Regions from separate parts of the Streptomyces sp. NPDC024555 genome, predicted to be linked through region 1. Evidence: riboswitches for the same ligand, from Rfam matches in the RefSeq annotation. Region 1 holds a riboswitch; each other region holds the start of a gene.
What was found. Region 1 has a riboswitch for cobalamin ahead of ACZ4FH_RS10270 (CbtB domain-containing protein). Riboswitches for the same ligand answer to the same signal wherever they lie in the genome.
Positions count from the first base shown of each region.

Region 2: it holds a riboswitch for cobalamin, as region 1 does, so the genes downstream of both, ACZ4FH_RS34595 (cobalamin biosynthesis protein) here and ACZ4FH_RS10270 (CbtB domain-containing protein) in region 1, are expected to answer to the same signal.
Region 3: it holds a riboswitch for cobalamin, as region 1 does, so the genes downstream of both, ACZ4FH_RS05105 (ribonucleoside-diphosphate reductase subunit alpha) here and ACZ4FH_RS10270 (CbtB domain-containing protein) in region 1, are expected to answer to the same signal.
Region 4: it holds a riboswitch for cobalamin, as region 1 does, so the genes downstream of both, ACZ4FH_RS32530 (ABC transporter substrate-binding protein) here and ACZ4FH_RS10270 (CbtB domain-containing protein) in region 1, are expected to answer to the same signal.

Region 1 covers NZ_JBVHKV010000005.1:138,634-144,291, reverse strand. The annotation lists gene ACZ4FH_RS10295 (hypothetical protein) at 1-56, opposite strand, end outside; gene ACZ4FH_RS10290 (pirin family protein) at 216-1,181, opposite strand; gene ACZ4FH_RS10285 (tetratricopeptide repeat protein) at 1,324-1,680, shown strand; gene ACZ4FH_RS10280 (GNAT family N-acetyltransferase) at 1,804-2,316, shown strand; gene ACZ4FH_RS10275 (CbtA family protein) at 2,389-3,168, opposite strand; gene ACZ4FH_RS10270 (CbtB domain-containing protein) at 3,196-3,411, opposite strand; adenosylcobalamin (AdoCbl) riboswitch at 3,457-3,550, opposite strand; gene ACZ4FH_RS10265 (histidine phosphatase family protein) at 3,690-4,259, shown strand; gene ACZ4FH_RS10260 (dihydrolipoyl dehydrogenase family protein) at 4,269-5,658, opposite strand, start outside.
Region 2 covers NZ_JBVHKV010000030.1:45,453-51,110, reverse strand. The annotation lists gene ACZ4FH_RS34610 (class II aldolase/adducin family protein) at 57-719, opposite strand; gene ACZ4FH_RS34605 (inorganic phosphate transporter) at 956-2,230, shown strand; gene ACZ4FH_RS34600 (hypothetical protein) at 2,241-2,474, shown strand; cobalamin riboswitch at 2,649-2,774, shown strand; gene ACZ4FH_RS34595 (cobalamin biosynthesis protein) at 2,906-3,904, shown strand; gene ACZ4FH_RS34590 (cobyric acid synthase) at 3,901-5,454, shown strand; gene ACZ4FH_RS34585 (putative cobaltochelatase) at 5,451-5,658, shown strand, end outside.
Region 3 covers NZ_JBVHKV010000002.1:557,878-563,535, forward strand. The annotation lists gene ACZ4FH_RS05090 (DUF3311 domain-containing protein) at 1-41, shown strand, start outside; gene mctP (monocarboxylate uptake permease MctP) at 38-1,666, shown strand; gene ACZ4FH_RS05100 (GNAT family N-acetyltransferase) at 1,780-2,292, shown strand; cobalamin riboswitch at 2,347-2,469, shown strand; gene ACZ4FH_RS05105 (ribonucleoside-diphosphate reductase subunit alpha) at 2,610-4,988, shown strand; gene ACZ4FH_RS05110 (ribonucleotide-diphosphate reductase subunit beta) at 5,045-5,658, shown strand, end outside.
Region 4 covers NZ_JBVHKV010000025.1:83,929-89,586, forward strand. The annotation lists gene ACZ4FH_RS32520 (ABC transporter ATP-binding protein) at 1-82, opposite strand, end outside; gene ACZ4FH_RS32525 (FecCD family ABC transporter permease) at 79-1,158, opposite strand; gene ACZ4FH_RS32530 (ABC transporter substrate-binding protein) at 1,155-2,222, opposite strand; cobalamin riboswitch at 2,257-2,442, opposite strand; gene ACZ4FH_RS32535 (acyl-CoA dehydrogenase family protein) at 2,606-4,561, opposite strand; gene ACZ4FH_RS32540 (hypothetical protein) at 4,720-5,658, shown strand, end outside.

The sequences.
Region 1 (5,658 bases):
GCGGCAGATACGGCCGCTACGGCGGCCCACGACAGAAGGCGTGATCGACGAGACATCCCCGCATCCTCGCACGTCGCCTCCGTGCCCTCCCTCCCCTGTCTGCCACACCATCGCCAGCGGCACCCGACTCACGCCTGACGGGCAGTCAGGACAGTCAGGACAGTCAGGACAGGGTCAGCATCCGTCCTGGCACACCTGGTCGAAGAAAGCTCAGGTCAGCGCACCCGGCCACGCGCCTTCAACGGGACCGGGGGCAGTTCGGGGGCGGCGAGCGGGGCGCCGTCGTAGCCCCGCACCGTGCCGAACCGGTCGCCGTTCATCCAGGCCTCGCGGGCCCGTTCGATCTCGTCCTGGGTGCGGCCCACGAAGTTCCACCACATCATGATCTCCTCCTCGAACGGCTCGCCGCCGAGCAGCATCAGCCCCGCGTCGGACTCCGCGCGCAGCGGGAGTTCCGTGCGGCCGCAGCCGAGGTAGAGCATGGAGCCGGGGAGGACGGGGACGCCGTCGACCTCGGCCTCGCCGGACATGGAGAGGACGGCGTACTCGAAGTCGGGGTCGAGGGGGAGGCGGGCCTCGGTGCCGTGGGCGAGGGCGAGGTCGGCGCCGACGATGGGGGTGTAGGCGGTGCCGGGGGAGGTGGCGCCGTCGAGGGTGCCGAGGATGACCGTGGCGGTGAGGCCGGGGGCGACCACGGTGGGCAGGTCCGTGTGGTGCTGGAAGTGGGGTTCGACGTCGCGGTGGGCGTCGGGGAGGGCGACCCAGAGCTGGGCGCCGTGGAGGAGGGCGGCGTGCTGCCGGGGGCTCTCCTCGGAGTGGCTGATCGCGCGGCCGGAGGTCATCAGGCCGAGCTCGCGGGGGCGGATCGTCTCCAGGCTGCCGAGGCTGTCGCGGTGGAGGACCTCGCCCTCGTGCAGCCAGCTCACGGTCTGGAGGCCCATGTGCGGGTGGGGCGGCACCTGCATTCCGGGCTCGTCGGCGATGTCGTCGGGGCCGTAGTGGTCGACGAACGCCCAGGCGCCGACCATGCGGCGGCCCAGGTTCGGCAGCAGTCTGCGGACCTCGGTCGACTCACCGAGCCGGACGTGGCGCGGGGTGAGGAGTTCGCGTACGGGCTCGGCTACGACGAAGCCCCTCCCTCCGCAGACGGAGAGTGCGGCCTGGCGATCGAGATTGCTCATGGCGCTCAACCTATTCCCGTGCGACTCCGGCAGGCTGGAATCCACGCCGAATATTTAGTGGAATGTTAAACCATCTATCGGTGTTGTGGCGTACGGACAGGTACGGGACCGGCCCGGCACCGCCTTCGACCGAGGGGGTCACATGAGCGACGCCTACTACGAGTTCGGCACCGCCGCCGAGCGCTGGGAGCGGGCCCGGTTCTTCTTCGAAGCGAAGGAGTACACCACCGCCGCCCGGATCCTGACCGGTCTCGTCGACGAGGTTCCCGAGCAGGTCGCGCCGCGGCTGCTGCTGGCGCGCGCCTACTACCACTCGGCGCGCCTCGTCCGGGCCGAGACGGAGCTGCGCGCCGTCCTGGAGCGCGACCCCGTCGAGGAGTACGCCCGGCTGATGCTCGGGCGCACGCTGGAGCGCCAGGGCAGGCAGGCCGAGGCCGACACGCATTTGCGGATGGCCGCCGCGCTCGCCGGGGACTTTCCGTCGAACGGTGACGCCTGAGATGCCGGGCCGGGTCCGGAGCCCCGTTCCGGGCCCGCGACCGGACACGTCCGGGAGCCCGCCGGTCCGCATCCCCCTTCTATTCGGGTGCGGGCCCGGCGGGGCGCGTGATACGCCACGGGCATGAACGATCTCGCCACCGCGCGTCTGCTGCTCCGTCCGATGACCGTCGCCGACGCCGAGCGGGTGGCGGCGGGCGGCCCCGCCGCCGGGGAACGGTGGGCCCCCGGCTTCCCCTCCCCCGGCGAGCGTGCCGCCGCCACCCGCTTCCTCGCCGACTGCGCGACGAGCGGCGACCCCACACCGTTCGGCTCGTACGCGATACAGCTCCGCGCGGACGGCCTGGTCGTGGGAGGCATCGGCTTCCACGGGGCGCCGGACGGCCGGGGTCACGTCACGATCGGATACGGCCTCGTGCCCTCCGTACGGGGCAAGGGCTACGCCTCCGAGGCGCTGCGCGCCCTCCTCCGGTTCGCCCGGGAACGGGGCGTCGCCTGCGTGCACGGGGACACCGACCTCGACAACACCGCGTCCCAGCACGTGATGACCGCGGCCGGTATGCGGTTCGTGAAGGAGGACGAGCGGCTGAAGCACTACCGGGTCGACTGGGACGGCCGCGACGACGACAGCCGTTGAACGGGGCACCCGTTCAACGGACGGAGCCCGCCGGTTCGTTCCCGGCGGGCTCCGTCCGTGTCCGTTCCGACGTCAGCCGGTCGCGGCCGCCGTCCGCTTCGCCGTGCCGTTACCGGCCGCCGAGCGGTCCGGAGCGGGCAGCAGCAGGCGCTCCGTCAGATGACCGAAGACCAGGCCGAAGGCGGTCCACAGGGTGGCCTGGACCGCCAGTGTGGCCAGCCGGAATTCCCAGAGCAGCGAGGCGGGGAAGTCCTTCCCGACCTCGTCGTACGAGGGGAGGAAGGCGTACGCGAGGCCGATGACCAGCAGATAGCCGGCGCCCGCGGCGATGCTCGCGTTCCAGTTGCCCAGCCGCGGGGCCAGGCGCTTGCCGATGATGACGGCCGCCACGGCCAGCAGCACACTGAGGGCCACCATCAGGAAGAACAGCGTGGTGCGCTTGCCGATGGTGTCGGGGTTGCCGACGGCCGGCGGGTTCGCCGGGTACTTCAGGAACGGCACGAGGTACACCGTCAGCAGGGCGGCACCCGCGATCAGCGCCGCCGTCGCCCTGGGACCGAACCGGCCGACGCGGCCGAGCGCGTAGCAGAAGACGAGCGCCGCGATGCCGCCCACGGCGACGCCGAAGACGAGGACACCCGTGGCGAGGCCCGCGGTGGACTGGAGGGTGCGGCTGACGAGTTCCTCGCCGCCGCCGTGGTCGTGGCCGTGCGCGTGCGCCTCTTCGAGCGCGATGGCCGCGTCGACCCGCGACTCACCGAGGAAGTAGGCGACCAGCAGCGCGCAGGCACCGGCGATCAGGCCGGCCAGCATGCCGCGGACCAGCAGGGCTCTGACAGATATGGAGTTCATGGATTTCCCCTGGATGGAGCGGCTGGATCAGTGGCAGGGGAATCCGAGAAGGTGGCGTCCGTCGTGGACCCACTCGTGTACGCCCTCACCGGAGATGAGCGCGGTGGCGCCCTGCTCGGCGCCGACGAAGTAGAGCAGGATCAGCATGAGGATGCCGAAGAAGGCGGCCCAGGGGGCGATGGCCTTCAGCGAGAGGGGGGTGATGGCGGGTGCGCCGGTGGCGGGCGCAGCGGACTGGGCCATGGCAGAACCTCCTGAGGGAACACGCGTCCCGATCGTGGTGCCTGAGACGAAGGTGCCGGGTCTGACTTCCCGCACAGGTGCGGGTTCACAGTGGCGCGACCGTGCCGGATTCTCACCGGACTTCCGTCACACCCTCGTCATGTCGACGCGACCATACAGCCTGTACGCGGCTGCCGCCATGGTGCCCGGGGAGGGCTCGGGACGGGACGGATGCCATGGTGGGCCTGGGCGGGTGACCCTTGTTCAGGGAGTGGAGAGCGGTTGTGACGGTACGGGTGATGTTGATCTCACCGGCGATGAACCAGGGGCTGCGCGAGGCCCGGTTCGCCGGGGACGGGCCGCTCGACGGGGCCGCGCTCCGGCAGGCGCGGGCGGCCGCCGCGCAGGTGCCGGCCGCCGACCGGTACGTGACGGGGCCCTCCCGGCGCTGCGCCGCGACCGCCGACGCCCTGGGCTTGGAGTGTGACGTCGAACCGGCTGTCCGTGACTGGGAGTTGGGCGGCTGGGCCGGGGAGCGGCTGGACGTGGTGGCCGCGCGTGAACCCGATGCCGTGGCCGCCTGGCTCGCGGACCCCGGCGCCGCCCCGCACGGCGGTGAGTCCCTGCTCGCCCTGTGCGCACGGGCCGGGGCCTGGCTCGACGCCCTGGCCGCCGACGCGGCGGACGGACGGGACCGGGTGCTGGCGGTCGCCGAACCCGCCGTGGTGCGGGCCGCCGCCGTCCACGCGCTGGACCTCCCGGCGGCCGCGTTCTGGCGGCTCGACGTCCCGCCGCTCACCCTGACCGAACTCGGCGGCCGGTCCGGGCGGTGGAACCTGCGCTGCGGGCGGCCCCTCGCACCCCGGTAAGCACCCGCCTCAGCTGTCCCGGTACGTCTCCAGCAGCCGCAGCCAGATCTCGCTGATCGTCGGATACGCGGGAACCGCGTGCCACAGCCGGTCGACGGGGACCTCCCCGGCCACCGCGACCGTCGCCGAATGCAGCAGCTCGCCGATGCCGGGGCCGACGAACGTGACCCCGCGCAGGATCTCCCGGTCCAGGTCGACGACCATGCGGGCCCGGCCGCGGTAGCCGTCCGCGTACAGCCCGGCCCCGGCGACGTCCGCCAGGTCGTAGTCGACGGCGCGGACGCGGTGGCCGGCCCGTTCCGCCTCGGCCAGGGTGAGACCGACGGAGGCCGCCTCGGGGTCGGTGAAGACGACCTGGGGCACGGCCGCGTGGTCCGCCGTGGCCGTGTACGGGCCCCAGGGGGACGCCTCGGGGCCCGCGCCCTCCCGGCGTGCCCCGGCGGCGATGGCGGCGCCCGCGATCCTGGCCTGGTACTTGCCCTGGTGCGTCAGCAGGGCGCGGTGGTTGACGTCGCCGACCGCGTAGAGCCAGGGCGTGCCCTCGACGCGGCAGCTGTCGTCGACGGTGAGCCAGGAACCGGGCTCCAGGCCGATCGTTTCGAGGCCCAGGTCGTCGGTGCGCGGGGCGCGGCCGGTGGCGAAGAGGATCTCGTCGGCCTCGACGGTCTCCCCGTCGTCGAGCGTGACGACGACCGGTCCGTCGGGGGCGTCCCGCCGTACGGAGGTGGCGGAGACACCCGTACGGAGGTCGGCGCCCGCCTCCTTCAGCGCCTCGGCGACCAGCTCGCCGGCGAACGGCTCCATCCGGGGCAGCAGTCCCCGGCCGCGTACGAGCAGGGTGACGCGCGATCCGAGCGCGCCCCAGACCGTGGCCATCTCGACGCCCACCACTCCCCCGCCGACGACGACCAGGCGGTCCGGCACCGCCTTGGCGCTCGTGGCCTCCCGGCTGGTCCAGGGGCGGGCGGTGTCGATGCCGGGCAGCGCGGGGACGACGGCCCGGCTGCCCGTGCAGACGGCCACGGCGTGCCGGGCGGTGAGCGGGTGCTCCGTGCCGTCGGGGGCCGTGACCGTGACCGCCCCGGGGCCGGTGAGACGGCCGTGTCCGCGGTGGACGACCGCCCCGATCCCCTCCAGCCAGGCGACCTGTCCGTCGTCCTTCCAGTGCGAGGCGTAGGCGTCCCGGTGGGCGAGCACCGCCGCGGTGTCCAGCGGGCCCCGCACCGCTTGCGCGAGGCCGGGGACGCGGCGGGCGTCGGCACGGGCCACGACGGGGCGCAGCAGGGCCTTGCTGGGCATGCAGGCCCAGTAGGAGCACTCGCCGCCGACCAGCTCGGACTCCACGACGGCGGTGCTCAGCCCGGCGGCGCGCGCCCGGTCCGCCACGTTCTCACCGACC
Region 2 (5,658 bases), on a different contig from region 1:
CGGGTCCGGCCGCACGGGAGCCGGGGGCGGGTCCGGCCGCACGGGAGCCGGGACGGTCAGCGCGGGCGCTGTCCGTATCCCTTCAGGGCCTCGCCGACCTCGGCCAGTTGTGCGGGGGTGAGCAGGGCCGGGGTGCGGCCGGGGACGGAGCTGGCGGTGAGCCAGAGGCGGCAGAGCCATTCCAGCTGGGCGGTGCGGTCGTAGGCCTCGTCGAGGGTGGTGCCGTAGGTGACGGTGCCGTGGTTGCCCAGCAGACAGCCGGAGCGGTCGCGCAGGGCCAGGAGCATGTTCTCGGCCAGTTCCTCGGTGCCGTAGCGGGCGTAGGCGGCGACCCGGACGGGGCCGCCGAGCATCGCGGAGGCGTAGTGGAGCGAGGGCACCTCGGTGACCAGGGTGGAGACGGCGGTGGCGTGGACGGCGTGGGTGTGCACGACGGCGGCGGCGTCGGTGTTCCGGTAGACGGTGAGGTGAAGAGGGAGTTCGCTGGTGGGGGTCAGTTCCCCATGGGTCTGCTTGCCTTCCGGATCCACGGCGGTCAGATCCTCGGGGCGGAGCCGGTCGTAGGGCACTCCGCTGGGGGTGACGAGGATCGTGTCGCCGACCCGCGCGGAAACGTTTCCCGAGGTCCCCACGACCAGCCCCTCGGCGGCGGTCCTGCGGGCGGTCGCGACGACCGCGTCCCAGGCCGCTTCGATCGATTCGCGCCACGCATCGCTCATACGAAGATCCTTTCAACGGATGAGCGGCCCCGTGCCGCCCCCTCCCGCGGGCCCTCGCCCGGCCCCGAATTCTGGGCCCCGCCCGGCCCGTAACGGAATCCCGCCTCCGTCCGGCGGACGAAGAGGGCGGCCGGGCTCCGGTTGGAGTCACCGCAAAGCCCTGCCCAGTTCATCTTCCGTTCACCCAGCTTGCCTACGGTCCACGTGCCAATGACGTCGAACGATTGCCTGGGTAAATGGAACACATCACGCTGCTGCTCGCGATTGTGATCGTGACAGCTCTAGTGTTCGATTTCACGAACGGTTTCCACGACACCGCCAACGCGATGGCCACCACCATCTCGACCGGCGCCCTCAAACCCAAGACAGCGGTGGCCATGTCCGCCGTTCTCAACCTCGTCGGCGCGTTCCTGTCGGTGGAGGTCGCCAAGACGATCTCCGGCGGGATCATCAATGAAGACGGGCTCAGAACCGAGGTCATCTTCGCGGCGCTCGTCGGCGCCATCCTGTGGAATCTGCTGACCTGGCTGGTCGGCCTGCCCTCCAGTTCCTCCCACGCCCTGTTCGGCGGCCTCATCGGCGCCGCGGTGATGTCCGCGGGCTGGTCCTCCGTCGACGGCGGCACCGTCGTCACCAAGGTGCTGCTCCCCGCGGTCGCCGCCCCGATCGTCGCCGGTGTCGCCGCGCTGCTGGCCACCCGGCTGACGTACCGGATCGGCGGGCGGATCAAGGGCGAGGCCCAGGAGAAGGCCACCGCCAAGGGCTACCGGGCGGGCCAGATCGCCTCGGCCGGCCTGGTCTCCCTCGCCCACGGCACCAACGACGCGCAGAAGACCATGGGCATCATCACCCTCGCCCTGGTCACCGGCGGCGTCCTCTCCCCCGGCTCCAACCCGCCGGTCTGGGTGATCGTGAGCGCCGGTCTCGCCATCGCGATGGGCACCTACCTCGGCGGCTGGCGCATCATCCGCACCATGGGCAGCGGCCTGACGGAGCTCAAGCCGCCGCAGGGCTTCGCCGCCCAGACCAGCGCGGCCACCGTCATCCTGGCCTCCTCGCACCTCGGCTTCTCCCTCTCCACCACCCAGTCCTGCTCCGGTGCGGTGATGGGCGCGGGCCTCGGCCGTCAGGGGGGCGTGGTCCGCTGGTCCACCGCCACCCGGATGTTCGTCGCCTGGGGCCTGACCCTGCCGGCCGCCGGTCTGGTCGGCGCGGGCGCCGAGTTCGTCACCAAGCAGGGGACCTGGGGCGTCGTCGTCGTGGCGGTGCTGCTGGTCGCCGGCTCCGGCGCGATCTGGGCGCTCTCGCGCCGCAAGCCCGTCGGCCACGACGACGTCGCCCCGACGGGTGCGCAGTCCGCGCCGGACGCCGAACCGGCCGGAGTCGTGACCACCGCCATCGCGGCCGTCAGCCCGCCGCCCACGCTCGCCGCCCAGCCCGACCTGACGGCGACCCTCCCGTCCCCGGCCGCGCCCGTCGCCGCCGACCCGGCCCGACCCGCCACGGTGTAAGGACAGACACATGCACATCGACTGGGCAGCACTCGGCACCGTCTTCGGCGTCTCCCTCGTCACCACCGTCGCTCTCGTGGGCCTGTTCACCCTCGGCATCGTCGGCCTCTCCAAGCAGCCGGAACCGGCCGCGCGGGGCGGCGCGGCGGGCGGTTCGGTCCTGCTGGCCCGCGCCGGCGGGTACGTCTGCTTCGGACTGTGCGCGGCGGCGGTCGCGTACGGGATCTATCTGATCGTCGCCTGAGCCGTCCGGGGCCCGTACGGAGTTCGGGCCCCGGGCACCCCCACCGGGCCGGGCACCCTTCACGGGTGTCCGGCCCGGTGTGTGTCCGCCCACACCGCGCCCCCGCAGGTCAACGGCAAGTTGACGGGTGTTCGCGGAGCGTGGTGGACTGCCGGAGCCATTACGGCGACAGCAGAGGAAGCCGGTGCGAATCCGGCGCGGTCCCGCCACTGTCACCGGGGAGCGGTCTCCCCTCTCGGAAGTCACGGTCCACCAGGACCGGAAGGCCGGGAGACCGCGGATCCGGGAGCCAGGAGACTCTGGTCGCCGTCTCGTCGAACCAGGGCGCGGACCCTGAGTGAGGACATATCGCCATGCCCGGCCCCGTCGCGACCCTTTCCCCGCCGCTTCCCCGTACCGGGGCCCGCCGAGGCGCCACGGCCGGCTGACCCGTGCGTGCCGATCGCGTCTTCGCGTACGGCGCCACGGCCGGGATGATCGGCGATCTGCTGCTCGGTGACCCCCGCAGGGGCCATCCGGTGGCCGCCTTCGGGCGGGCCGCGGCGGACGTCGAACGCCTGCTGTGGCGCGACCACCGGGGGTGGGGCGCGCTGCACACCCTGGTCTGCGCCGGCGGCGCCGCCGGGGCCGCCGCACTGGCCGCCCGCGCCGTGCGCCACCACCCCGCCGCCTCCGTCGCCCTGACCGCGGCCGCCACCTGGTCCGTCGTCGGGGGCACCTCCCTGGGCCGCGAGGCGCGGGCCGTCGGCGGCGCGCTGGCCGCCGGGGACATCGAGGGGGCCCGGAAGCGGCTGCCGCATCTGTGCGGCCGCGACCCGCAGTCCCTGGACGGCCCCCAGATCGCCCGCGCGGTGGTGGAGTCCGTCGCCGAGAACACCTCGGACGCCGTCGTCGGCGCCCTGGTGTGGGGGGCGCTGGGCGGAGTCCCCGGGCTCGTCGGCTTCCGGGCCGTCAACACGCTGGACGCCATGGTGGGCCATAAATCGCCCCGCTACCGGCGCTACGGCTGGGCCTCCGCCCGTCTCGACGACGTGGCCGGCTGGCCCGGCGCCCGGCTGACGGCCCTGCTCGCCACCGCCGCCGGAGGGGCGCCGCGCGCGGCGGTCCGGGCCTGGCGGGCGGACGCGTCCCGGCATCCGAGTCCCAACGCGGGCCCGGTGGAGGCCGCGTTCGCGGGGGCGCTCGGCGTGCGGCTCGGCGGCACGCTCGCCTACGGCGGCCGGGTCGAGCACCGTCCCGTGCTCAACGGCGCGGCGGGCCGGGCGGTGGAGACCGCCGACATCGCACGCGCGGTGCGGCTCTCGCGCCGGGTGGGCGCGCTGGCGCTCGGCGTCGGCGTCGCGGCCCGGCTGGGCACCGGGCTCGTCGCCCGGCGACTGGCCCGAGGCCGTACCTCCCCCTCCCCCACGGCCGGAAGGAACCGGACATGAGCGGCGGACTGCTGGTCGCCGGAACCACATCGGACGCGGGCAAGAGCGTCGTCACGGCGGGCATCTGCCGCTGGCTGGTGCGCCGGGGCGTGAAGGTGGCGCCCTTCAAGGCGCAGAACATGTCGCTGAACTCCTTCGTGACCCGTGAGGGCGCCGAGATCGGGCGGGCCCAGGCCATGCAGGCGCAGGCCGCCCGCGTCGAGCCGACCGCCCTGATGAACCCGGTGCTCCTCAAGCCCGGCGGCGACCGCTCCAGCCAGGTGGTGCTGATGGGGCGCCCGGTCGGCGAGATGAGCGCCCGCGGCTACCACGGGGGCCGGCAGGAGTCCCTGCTGTCCACCGTCACGGACTGCCTGGAGCAGCTGCGGAGCACGTACGACGCGGTGATCTGCGAGGGCGCCGGCAGCCCGGCCGAGATCAATCTGCGCCGCACCGACATCGTGAACATGGGCATCGCGCGGGCGGCCCGCTTCCCGGTGGTGGTCGTCGGCGACATCGACCGGGGCGGGGTCTTCGCCTCGTTCTTCGGGACGACGGCCCTGCTCTCGCCCGAGGACCAGGAGCTGATCGCCGGGTATCTGGTGAACAAGTTCCGCGGCGACGTCTCGCTGCTGGAGCCGGGCCTCGACATGCTGCGGGAGCTGACGGGCCGGCCGTCCTACGGGGTGCTGCCCTTCGCGCACGGTCTGGGCATCGACGAGGAGGACGGGCTGCGGGTGTCGCTGCGCGGTGCCGTACGCGAGTCGGTGGTGGCCCCGCCGCACGGGGAGGACGTCCTGCGCGTGGCCGTGTGCGCGGTGCCGCTGATGTCGAACTTCACCGATGTCGACGCGCTGGCCGCCGAACCGGGCGTCGTCGTGCGGTTCGTGGACCGCGCGGAGGAGCTGGCCGACGCCGATCTCGTCGTCGTGCCCGGCACCCGGGGCACCGTGAAGGCGCTGGCCTGGCTGCGCGAGCGCGGACTGGCCGACGCGCTGCTGCGACGGGCGGCCGAGGGCCGTCCGGTGCTCGGGATCTGCGGCGGCTACCAGATCCTCGGGACACGGATCGAGGACGAGGTGGAGTCGCGCGCCGGGCGCGTCGAGGGGCTGGGACTGCTTCCCGTCCGGATCCGCTTCGACCGCGAGAAGACCCTCGCCCGGCCGTCCGGCGAGGCGCTGGGCGCCCCGGTCGAGGGGTACGAGATCCACCACGGCGTCGCGGACGTGCGCGGCGGCGAACCCTTCCTCACGGACGGCCGGGGCCGCCCGCTGGACGGCTGCCGCTCCGGCTCCGTCTGGGGCACCCACTGGCACGGTTCGCTGGAGAGCGACGCCTTCCGGCGCGCCTTCCTCACCGAGGTCGCACGGGCCGCGGGCCGCCGTTTCGTCCCCGCCCCCGGCACCTGTTTCGCCGCGCTCCGCGAGGAACAGCTCGACCGCCTCGGCGATCTGATCGAGGAGCACGCGGACACCGACGCGCTGTGGCGGCTCATCGAGTCGGGCGCGCCGTCCGGGCTGCCGTTCGTTCCGCCGGGTGCGCCCGCATCCCCCGCCAAGGAGGTCCTGTGAGTACGCCCTACCCCTTCACCGCGATCGTCGGACAGGACGACCTGCGCCTCGGGCTGCTGCTCAACGCGGTGAGCCCGGCCGTCGGCGGAGTCCTCGTCCGGGGCGAGAAGGGCACCGCCAAGTCCACCGCCGTCCGGGCGCTGGCCGCGCTGATGCCCGAGGTCCGTGTCGTCCCCGGCTGCCGGTTCTCCTGCGCCCCGGACG
Region 3 (5,658 bases), on a different contig from region 1:
AGCGCGACCAGCGCGCCCGCAAGGGGGGTGAGTCGGCATGAAGGACGGCGTGAACGGCGTCGCGCTCGGCGTCTTCATCTTCTTCTTCGTGGCCGTGACCGTCATGGGCTTCATGGCGGCCCGCTGGCGCAAGGCGGAGAACGAGGCCAGCCTCGACGAATGGGGCCTGGGCGGACGGTCGTTCGGCACCTGGGTCACCTGGTTCCTGCTCGGCGGCGACCTCTACACCGCGTACACCTTCGTCGCCGTCCCGGCGGCGATCTACGCGGCGGGCGCGGCCGGCTTCTTCGCGGTGCCCTACACCATCCTGGTCTACCCGCTGATCTTCACCTTCCTGCCCCGGCTCTGGTCGGTGTCGCACAAGCACGGCTACGTCACCACCTCGGACTTCGTCCGGGGCCGCTTCGGTTCCAAGGGGCTGTCGCTGGCGGTCGCCGTCACCGGCATCCTGGCGACCATGCCGTACATCGCGCTCCAACTCGTCGGCATCCAGGCGGTGCTGGACGTGATGGGCGTCGGCGGCGGCGAGAACACCAACTGGTTCGTCAAGGACCTGCCGCTGCTGCTCGCGTTCGCGGTGCTCGCCGCGTACACCTACTCCTCCGGGCTGCGCGCGCCCGCGCTGATCGCCTTCGTCAAGGACGGGCTGATCTACCTGGTCATCGCCGTGGCGATCATCTACATCCCGATCAAGCTCGGCGGCTTCGACGACATCTTCTCCGCCGCGGCGGACAAGTTCGCCGGGCCGCCCGGCGGCAAGCCGACCGGGGCGCTGGCCCCGGGCGAGGCCGGGCACTGGGGATACGCCACGCTGGCACTCGGCTCCGCGCTGGCGCTGTTCATGTACCCGCACTCGATCACGGCGACGCTCTCCAGCCGCAGCCGTGACGTGATCCGCCGCAACACCACGATCCTGCCGCTGTACTCGCTGATGCTGGGCCTGCTCGCCCTGCTCGGGTTCATGGCGATCGCCGCCGGGGTCAAGGTGGACAACGGCCAGCTGGCGATCCCGCAGCTGTTCGAGAACATGTTCCCGGACTGGTTCGCGGGCGTGGCCTTCGCCGCCATCGGCATCGGCGCGCTGGTGCCCGCCGCGATCATGTCCATCGCGGCGGCCAACCTGTTCACCCGCAACATCTACAAGGACTTCCTGAAGCCCGACGCGACGCCCGAGCAGGAGACCAAGGTCTCCAAGCTGGTGTCGCTGCTGGTGAAGGTCGGCGCCCTCGCCTTCGTCCTCACCATGGACAAGACGGTCGCGATCAACTTCCAGCTGCTGGGCGGGATCTGGATCCTCCAGACCATGCCGGCCCTGGTCGGCGGGCTCTTCACCCGCTGGTTCCACCGCTGGGCGCTGCTGGCCGGCTGGGCGGTCGGCATGATCTACGGCACCGCCGCCGCGTACGGGGTGGCGAGCCCGACGCAGAAGCACTTCGGCGGCTCCTCCAAGGAGATCCCGGGCCTCGGCGAGATCGGCTACATCGGTCTGACCGCCTTCGTGCTCAACGTCGTCGTGGTGGTGGTCCTCACGTTCGTGCTGAACGCCCTGAAGGCCCCCGCGGGCGTCGACGAGACCTCCCCGGAGGACTACACGGCGGACTCGGGCGACCCGGGGGTGTCCGAGGTGCTCCCGCCGGCCACCGCCGGTGCGCCGGGCGGCCACTGACACGAGGTCACGGGCCGTCGCACCCCCGCGGGCCGGGGGCGCGGCGGCCCGTTCGCGCGCGGGCGCGGTAACCCGGTTGCGGACCGGGCGGGGGTGTGGGGCACACTCCGCCCATGGACATGACGATCCGGCCGGTCGAGCCCTCGGAGCACGCCCTTCTCGGCGAGATCACCGCCGAGGCCTATCTCGGTGACGATCTGCTGGACTTCGGCACCGGCGATCCGTATCTGCTGAAGCTGCGCGACGTGGCCCGGCGGGCCGCCGAGGCCGAGGTGCTGGTGGCCGCGGACGCCGCTGGGCGGGTGCTGGGCGGGGTCACCTACGCGCCGCCCGGCAATCCCTGGGCGGACATCGCGCGGCCGGACGAGGCGGAGTTCCGGATGCTGGCGGTCGCCCGGGAGGCTCGCGGGGCCGGTGCGGGCGAGGCGCTCGTACGGGCCTGCATCGCCCGCGCACGGGCCACCGAAGGCGTCACGGGCCTGGTCCTGTCGACCCAGCCGACCATGTACGGGGCGCACCGGATCTACGAGCGCCTCGGCTTCGTGCGGACCCCCGAGCGGGACTGGGATCCGATCGACGACCTGAAGCTGCTGACCTACCGGCTGGAGCTGCGCTCCTCCGTCTGAGTTCGCGTACGACACAACATGTGGGGGCTGCCTCATCCGGCGGCCCCCACATGTATGCTCGTGCTCGCTGTCGCCGCAGGGGAATCCGGTGCGAATCCGGAACTGTCCCGCAACGGTGTGTTCGGTGCGCTTTCGCGCACCTCCAGTCCGAGGACCTGCCGACAGCGCACCCGGCTCGACCGAACCGGGTGCCCAGACGTCCGGGCCTCGTGGATGGGCCGGTGGACGCCGCACGGAGTGCCGCCCTGTCCGGGTGCCGCTCCGCCCGGCTGCCCCGCGCTCCCGACGGCCCCGAGCCGAGCGAGGGAGAGCACCAGGTGACCATCGCGCCAGCCGATCCGGTCTCAGCGGCCGAGTCAACGGGAACCACGGACGACGGACCGGGGGCCGCGCTGCTGCGGACCCTGACCGCGCTCACCGCGGATCTGCCCGACACCGACCCCGGACGGGTCGCCGCCGCCGCGCTGCGCGGCCGCAGCGCCCGCGCGGACGAGGCCGAACTGCGGTCGCTGGCCACCGAGGCCGCCGCGGGGCTCATCTCCGAGGACCCCGCCTACTCCCGGCTCGCCGCCCGTCTGCTGACCCTGGCCATCGCCCAGGAGGCGGCCGGGCAGGGCGCCACCTCGTTCTCCGCCTCGGTCGCCGTGGGTCACCGCGAGGGACTGATCGCGGACCGCACCGCGGCGTTCACGGCGCGGCACGCGGGTGCGCTGGACGCGCTGGTGGAGAAGGCGCTCGCCGAGGGGGCCGACGACCGCTTCGGCTACTTCGGGCTGCGCACCCTGCACAGCCGCTATCTGCTGCGCCACCCGCACACCCGCCAGGTCGTCGAGACGCCCCAGCACTTCATGCTGCGGGTCGCCGCGGGACTGGCCGAGGACGAGTCGGCGCGCGCCCTGGACGAGGTCGCCGCGCTGTACGGGCTGATGAGCCGGCTGGACTATCTGCCCTCCTCCCCCACGCTCTTCAACTCCGGCACCCGCCACCCGCAGATGTCCTCCTGCTATCTGCTGGACTCGCCGCTCGACGAGCTGGACTCGATCTACGACCGCTACCACCAGGTGGCGCGGCTCTCCAAGCACGCGGGCGGCATCGGTCTGCCGTACTCCCGCATCCGCGCCCGGGGTTCGCTGATCCGGGGCACCAACGGGCACTCCAACGGCATCGTGCCGTTCCTGAAGACGCTCGACGCCTCGGTGGCGGCGGTGAACCAGGGCGGCCGGCGCAAGGGCGCGGCCGCGGTCTACCTGGAGACCTGGCACGCGGACATCGAGGAGTTCCTGGAACTGCGCGACAACACCGGCGAGGACCAGCGGCGCACGCACAACCTCAATCTGGCGCACTGGATCCCGGACGAGTTCATGCGCCGGGTGGAGGCGGACGGCGCCTGGTCGCTGTTCTCGCCGTCGGACGTGCCGGAGCTGGTGGACCTGTGGGGCGAGGAGTTCGACGCGGCGTACCGGGACGCCGAGGCCCGGGGCCTGGCGCGCAGGACCCTGCCGGCCCGTGAGCTGTACGGCAGGATGATGCGGACGCTGGCCCAGACCGGGCAGGGCTGGATGACGTTCAAGGACGCCTCCAACCGGACCGCGAACCAGACGGCCGAGCCGGGCCGCGTGGTGCACTCCTCGAACCTGTGCACCGAGATCCTGGAGGTCACCGACGACGGCGAGACGGCCGTCTGCAACCTGGGCTCCGTCAACCTCGGCGCGTTCGTCGAGGGCGGCACGATCGACTGGGAGCGGCTGGACGCCACCGTCCGCACGGCCGTGACCTTCCTGGACCGGGTCGTCGACATCAACTTCTACCCGACCGAGCAGGCCGCCCGGTCCAACGCCCGCTGGCGCCCGGTGGGGCTGGGCGCGATGGGGCTCCAGGACGTCTTCTTCAAGCTGCGGCTGCCCTTCGACTCCGCGGAGGCCCGTGCGCTGTCCACGCGGATCTCGGAGCGGATCATGCTCGCCGCGTACGAGGCGTCGTGCGATCTCGCGGAGCGCTCCGGCCCCCTCCCCGCCTGGTCCGAGACGCGTGCCGCCCGCGGTGTGCTGCACCCGGACCACTACGCCACGGAGCCGGCCTGGCCGGAGCGCTGGGAGGCGCTGCGCGCCCGGGTGGCGCGGACCGGGATGCGCAACGCGCTGCTGCTGGCCGTCGCGCCGACCGCGACGATCGCCTCGATCGCCGGGGTGTACGAGTGCATCGAGCCGCAGGTGTCCAACCTGTTCAAGCGCGAGACGCTCAGCGGTGAGTTCCTCCAGGTCAACGGCTATCTGGTGGAGGAGCTGAAGGCGCTCGGCGTCTGGGACGCGCGGACCCGTGAGGCGCTGCGCGAGGCGAGCGGCTCGGTGCAGGGTTTCGCCTGGATCCCCGAGGAGGTGCGGGCGCTGTACCGCACGGCGTGGGAGATCCCGCAGCGCGGCCTGATCGACATGGCGGCCGCCCGTACGCCGTACCTCGACCAGAGCCAGTCGCTCAACCTGTTCCTGGAGACGCCGACGATCGGCAAGCTCTCCTCGATGTACGCGTACGCCTGGAAGCAGGGGCTGAAGACGACGTACTACCTGCGGTCCCGTCCGGCGACCCGGATCGCGCGTGCGGCCTCCGGCGCCGCCGTCCCCGCGCAGGCGCCGGCGCCGGACGCGGACGCGATCGCCTGCTCCCTCGAAAATCCCGAATCCTGCGAGGCCTGCCAGTGAGCACCGACGACCGCAAGAACCTGCTGGACCCGGGCTTCGAGCTGACGCTGCGGCCGATGCGCTACCCGGACTTCTACGAGCGCTACCGGGACGCGATCAAGAACACCTGGACGGTCGAGGAGGTCGACCTCCACTCGGACGTGGCCGATCTGGCCCGGCTCTCACCGGGTGAGCAGCACATGATCGGCCGGCTGGTCGCGTTCTTCGCGACGGGGGACTCGATCGTCTCCAACAATCTGGTGCTGACGCTGTACAAGCACATCAACTCCCCCGAGGCGCGGCTGTACCTGTCGCGGCAGCTCTTCGAGGAGGCCGTGCACGTCCAGTTCTATCTGACGCTGCTCGACACCTATCTGCCCGATCCGGAGGACCGGGCCGCGGCGTTCGCGGCGGTGGAGAACATTCCGTCGATCCGGGAGAAGGCGCAGTTCTGCTTCCGGTGGATGGATTCGGTCGAGAAGATCGACCGGCTGGAGACGAAGGCCGACCGCCGCCGCTTCCTGCTGAACCTGATCTGCTTCGCGGCGTGCATCGAGGGACTGTTCTTCTACGGTGCGTTCGCCTACGTGTACTGGTTCCGTTCGCGCGGGCTGCTGCACGGTCTCGCCACGGGCACCAACTGGGTGTTCCGCGACGAGACCATGCACATGAACTTCGCCTTCGAGGTGGT
Region 4 (5,658 bases), on a different contig from region 1:
AGACGCCGTCCACGACGAGCCGGCCGCCCGCCCGGCGGGCCACCCGGTCGGCCCGCAGACCGCCCGGCTCCCCCGCGCTCACGGCGTCCGCCGGGTGCGGTGCAGGACCAGGACGAAGGCGGGGACGCCGATGAGGGCGGTGACGACGCCCACCGGGACCTCCTGGGGGTCGAGAACGGTACGGGCGAGGGTGTCCGCCCAGACCAGGAACACGGCCCCGGCGAGCGCGGTGACGGGCAGCAGCCTGCGGTGCCCGGATCCGGTGAGCGCGCGGGCCGCGTGCGGCAGGACGAGGCCGACGAAGCCGATGGCCCCGGCCGCCGCCACCAGCGCGGCGGTCAGCAGCGCGGTCGCGCACAGCAGCACGATCCGGGTGCGTCCGACGCGGACGCCGAGCGCCGCCGCGGCGTCCTGGCCGAAGGCGAAGGCGTCGAGCGTACGGGCGTGGCCCAGGCAGACCGCCAGGGTCACGGCGAGGACCGCGGCGCACGTCCCGGTCTCGGTCCAGCCGACGCCTCCGAGCGAGCCGAGCAGCCAGAAGAGCACGCCCCGGGTCTGTTCGGCGTCGGCGGCCGTCATCACGACGAAGGAGGTCAGCGCGGAGAAGAGCTGCATGGCGGCGACCCCGGACAGGACGACCCGGTCGGTGCTGCCACCGAGGCTGTGGCTGAGCAGCATGACCAGGGCGAAGGAGCACAGGGCCCCGGCGAAGGCACCGGCCGACAGCGACACCGCTCCCCCGCCGGCCCCGAGGACGACGACGGCGACCGCTCCGGTGGAGGCCCCCGAGGAGACTCCGAGGACGAACGGGTCGGCGAGCGGATTGCGCAGCAGCGACTGCATGACGGTGCCGCAGACGGCGAGCCCCGCGCCGCACACCGCGGCGAGCAGGGTCCGGGGCATGCGCAGGTTCCAGATGATGCCGTCGCGGATCGGGGAGAGCTCCGCGGTGCCGAGGCCGAGGTGGGCCCCGACGGCGGACCAGACGTCGGCGACGGAGATCCGGGCGGGGCCGATGGTGACGGCGACGGCGACGGACAGGGCGAGCAGGAGCAGTCCGCCGGTCCAGCCCAGTCCTGCGCGCAGCGCCCGCCCCGCTCCGCGGACGGCCGGGCCGGCGGCCCCGCGCGGGGCCGCGGCCGGTGCGGTGTCGCTCATCCCGCGAGTCCGAAGGAGCGCAGCGCGGCCGCGACGCGTTCCACTCCCTCGACGGTGCGGATCGACGGGTTCATGGCCTGGCCGCTGAGCAGTACGTACCGCTTGTGCCGTACGGCGTCCATGGTCCGGGTGACGGGGTGGGACTCCAGGAAGGCGATCTTCCCGGCGGCGCTCTCGGCGGTCTGGGAGCGGCGGGTGAGGTCTCCGATGACCAGGACGGACGGATCGCGGTCGGCGACGGTCTCCCAGTTGATCTGCGGCCATTCCTCGTGGGTGTCGTCGAAGACGTTCTTCGCGCCGAGTTCGCGGGTGATGATGCCGGGGGCCCCGCAGCAGCCGGCCAGGTACGGGGACGTGGAGTTGGCGAACCAGTACATCAGCGTGGTGCCGGAGGCGTCGACGGTCGCGGCGGCCTTCCGGATCCGTGCGCGGAGTGCGGAGATCAGTTTCTCGCCGCGTTCCGGGACGCCGAACACCCGGGCCAGTTCCCGTACTTCGGTGTAGACGCTGTCCATGCCGAGGGTGCCCGTGCGCACCCCGTCGCCGTCCTTGCTGTTGTCCTTGGCGGTGCAGTCGGCGGGCGAGACGTAGGTGGGGACGCCCAGCTTCTCGAACTGTTCGCGCGGGGCGACGCCGCCCTTGGCCAGGGTGGAGGCGAAGGAGGCGCTGACGAAGTCGGGTTCCCGGTCCAGGACCTTCTCGGAGGAGGGCCGGTTGTCGGATATCCGGGGGACCGTGGCGTTGGCCTTCTCCAGGCCCTTCATCACCGGGTCGGTCCAGGTGGCGGTCGCGGCCATCCGGTCGGCGAGGCCGAGCGCGAGCAGGATCTCGGCCGAGCCCTGGTCGACGGGGACGGCGCGTTCGGGGGCGCGGTGCACGGTGACGGTGCGTCCGCAGTTGCTGAGGGTCACGGGGTAGCCGGTGGCGTCCCCGTTCCGGGCGGCGGGTGTGCGCCCTCCGGTACCGCAGGCCGTCAGCAGGACGAGCGCGGCGGTGAGCAGGGCGGCGGTGCGGGCGTGGCCGGACAGGGGCGGCACGGAGTACCTCGTCGTCTCGGGGCCCATGCGCGGGGCCCGGGGTACGGACTCCGCGGCCCGGTCCGGACCGCGGGTGCCAGCAGGTCTTCGGACTCGGGTTCACGCGGACGGGGCGCCTTCCCGGGAAACCGTGGTCTCCCAGTGGCCGTGGCCCCGCCCGTCCCCCTCACCGCTGCGCGTCAGTTCCGGATTCGCACCGGATTCCCTGACTCCAGGCTGGAGTTCGACTGGCACCGGGCACGCTACCACGAGCTTCCGCGCAGCTCAGCGGCGGTGCGGGCCGGTGGCCGGGGGGCACGGCCCCCTGCCACCGGCCACCGCGCGGGCATCGGGACGCACCGGTCGCGGCCGGGCCCGCAGGTCACCGCCGGGGCGGTGGGCGGGATGCGCGACAAAGCGCCTCTGCCCGGTCACCCCTTGGGGCGAACCGATTCGCCACCGAAGCGGGCAGTCTCCTCGCGGTATGTCCCGGACCTTCCCGTCGGCTTCTCGGCGGGCCGGGTGTTCCAGGAGGCCTCCGGGTCGTCGTAGGCGTCGGTGTACCGGGGGCCCGCGATGGGCCAGTCCGCGAGGAGTTCGCCGGGCAGCGCGAAGGCCGCGGCCAGCTCCGGCAGATGGGGGGCCACGGCGGCGATCAGCTGCTCGACGGCGTCGGTCAGCCCCTCGACCTGGGCGGCGGTCAGCCGTCCGTCGGCGAGCAGGTCCCCGCTGTTGCGGGCGATCCAGCGCAGGGCGAACAGCCGGGCCAGCTCCCCCAGCCGGTCGCGCGCCGGCCCCTCGGGCAGCTCCTCCAGCGCCTGCGCGTACGCCTCCGCCGCGTGCCGGCAGGCATGGGCCTCGACACCGCGCAGGGCGGGGCCGGACGCCGCGTTCCAGCGTTCCTTCGGGTCCTCGTGCGCCACCCGGGCCGTCCGGCCGGCCGCCCGCGCGAACCAGAGCTGCTCGATCCGCTCCAGCAGGGTGCCCAGGAAGCGCGGATCGGCGAGGTCGCCCGGCACCGGGTGGTCCGAGGGCTCCTGCGGGGCGCCCCGGACCGCGTCCATGAGCAGGCTCGCGGCGGCGCGGGAGTGGATGGCCAGATTGTCGCCCTCGGCGGTGATGGCGCCCTCGACCCCGGTGACCAGTTCGGTCATCCCGTTGTGCTCCAGCAGCCCCTGGGCGCCGCAGCGTTCACGGCTCTCGACGATCACGGACCGGGCCTGCCAGGTGATCCAGCCCTTGGCGACGTCGACCAGGCGCTCGGCCGCCGCCCGGTCGGCGGCCCCGGCCCGCTCCGCCCGCTCCCAGCGGTCGAGGGCGCGGCGGTGCAGCAGGCTCATCGCGAAGACGGTGGACATGGCCTCGGCGAGGGGGCCGTGGTGGCTGCGGTGGGCCGAGACCGGGACGGGCGGGGCGCCGCGCCCGCCGGAGACGAAGCGGTGTCCGCCGTAGCGGACGGCGACGGCGAGCGTGGCGCGGGCCGAGCCCACCGCGCTGGCGCTCATACAGATCCGGCCGGCGGTGACCCGGCGGATGGAGACGAGGAAGCGGCGCCTGCGGCCCTCGGTGTCGCTGCGGAACACCCGGTCCTCGCCGATCCGTCCCTGCACTCCGCCGAGCATCGCCCCGCGCGGGACGAAGACGCTGTCGAACGAGGTGAGGCAGTGGTCGACCGGGCTGCCCATCCGGGCGGGCAGCAGCCGCACCCGGATGCCGGGCAGGGCCCGGGTGGCGTCCGTGAGCGGGACCAGGAAGAGGAAGACGCCCTGGTCGACGCCCTCGACGACGAGCCGGGCGGCGACGAGCCCCGACTTGGGGCCGCCCGCCGGGCTGGTGTTCGGCATGAACTTCTGCGCGCCGGCGTGCGGGGTGTGCAGGACGAAGCCGTCCCGGTCGGGGTCGTAGGCGGCGGTCGTCTCGACGGCGGCGGCGTCGTTCCCGTGCGCCACCTCCGTGCACAGGAAGGTGCCCATGCGGCGCAGCGCGAGGAAGTCCGAGAGGTCGCGGGGGTGGTCGGAGTCGTGGTCGAGGAGGCTGCCGAGGAACAGGTTGTAGTGGATGCCCGCGACGGTGGCGAGCGCCGGGTCCACCGGGGCGAGCCATTCGTGCATGGCGGCCAGGGCGCGCACGTCGCTCGCCGGGCGGGCGGCGCTGTCCAGCGCGTTGTTGAGGACGCGGAGCCGTCGGTGGGCGAGGGCGAGCCGTTCCCCGGGCGTGGGCCCGGGGGCCGGGCCGGTCGGGCGGCGAAACGGTTCGGTGGCCACGAGCCGCCGCCAGAAACCGTGTTCGCGGTGGGTGTCCGGGCCCAGGAGGACCCGGGTGAGCCGGTCCGTGACCGGCCGGGCCACGGCCTGCGCCGGACCCTCGGTGTCGAGAAGGGTGGTCATACGATGAAAACGAGCAGGAATCGGCCAGGACACCCGGAAACCTGCATAAGCGAGCGATTTCCGTACACCCGTGGGTGTCGGGTACCCTCCGCCCTCCGTCTCACCTGTTTGCAGCAGTCCGCCGCGCCCGTCACGCGCCCAGGGCATCCCCTGGGTTCATGGAACGGGACCCCGACGGGCCGGACGCGGCCGGCGAGCACGCCGAACTCGAAGCGCTGCGCGTCCGGGTGGCGCAATTGGAGGCCGGGGCCCCTCGGAGCCACGGGCACCGCGTGCGCTCCTTCTTCGCGGTGCTGCTGGTGCTCGTGGCCGCCGTGCTCACCCCGCTGAGCATCGTGTCGAGCTGGGCGAGCGACGTCGCCGGGGACACGGACCGGTATACGGCGATGATGGATCCGCTCGCCTCCGACCCCGACGTCCAGGCGGCGGTGACCGACCGGGTCACCGCCGCGGTCATGGACCATCTGGACCTGGACGCGCTGCTGGCGGACGTGGCCCCCGCCGACCGCCCCGTCGTCGACAAGGCGCTCGGCAGGCTCGGCGATCCGCTCACGGCCGGGGTGACCTCGCTGGTGCGCGGCACGGTGGACCGCTTCGTCACCAGCGACGCCTTCGAGCGGGTCTGGCACGAGGCGAACGCGCGGGCCCACGCCTCCGTGGTCAAGGCCCTGACGGGGCAGGGCGGCGGGGCGGTGAAGCTGACCGACGACACCGTGACGCTCGACCTCGCCCCCGTCATCGACCAGGTCAAACAGCGGCTGGTGGACCGTGGCCTGACGGTGGCGGGGAAGATCCCCGAGATCCACACCGATTACACGCTGCTGACCTCGGACGCGGTCGGCCGGGCCGAGAAGGGGTTCCGCGCCCTGCAGATCCTCGGGTTCTGGCTGCCGGTGGTGACGCTGGTGATCGCCGCGGGCGGGGTGCTGCTGGCGGTACGCCGCAGGCGGGCCCTGGTCACCGCGGCCCTGGCGGTCGCGGCGGGCGCCGCCCTGCTCGGCGTCGTGGTGTGGGCGGGGCGCGCGTTCTACCTCGACAGCCTGCCCTCGGACGTGTCGCAGCCGGCCGCGGGCGCGGTCTTCGACGCGCTGGCCGGA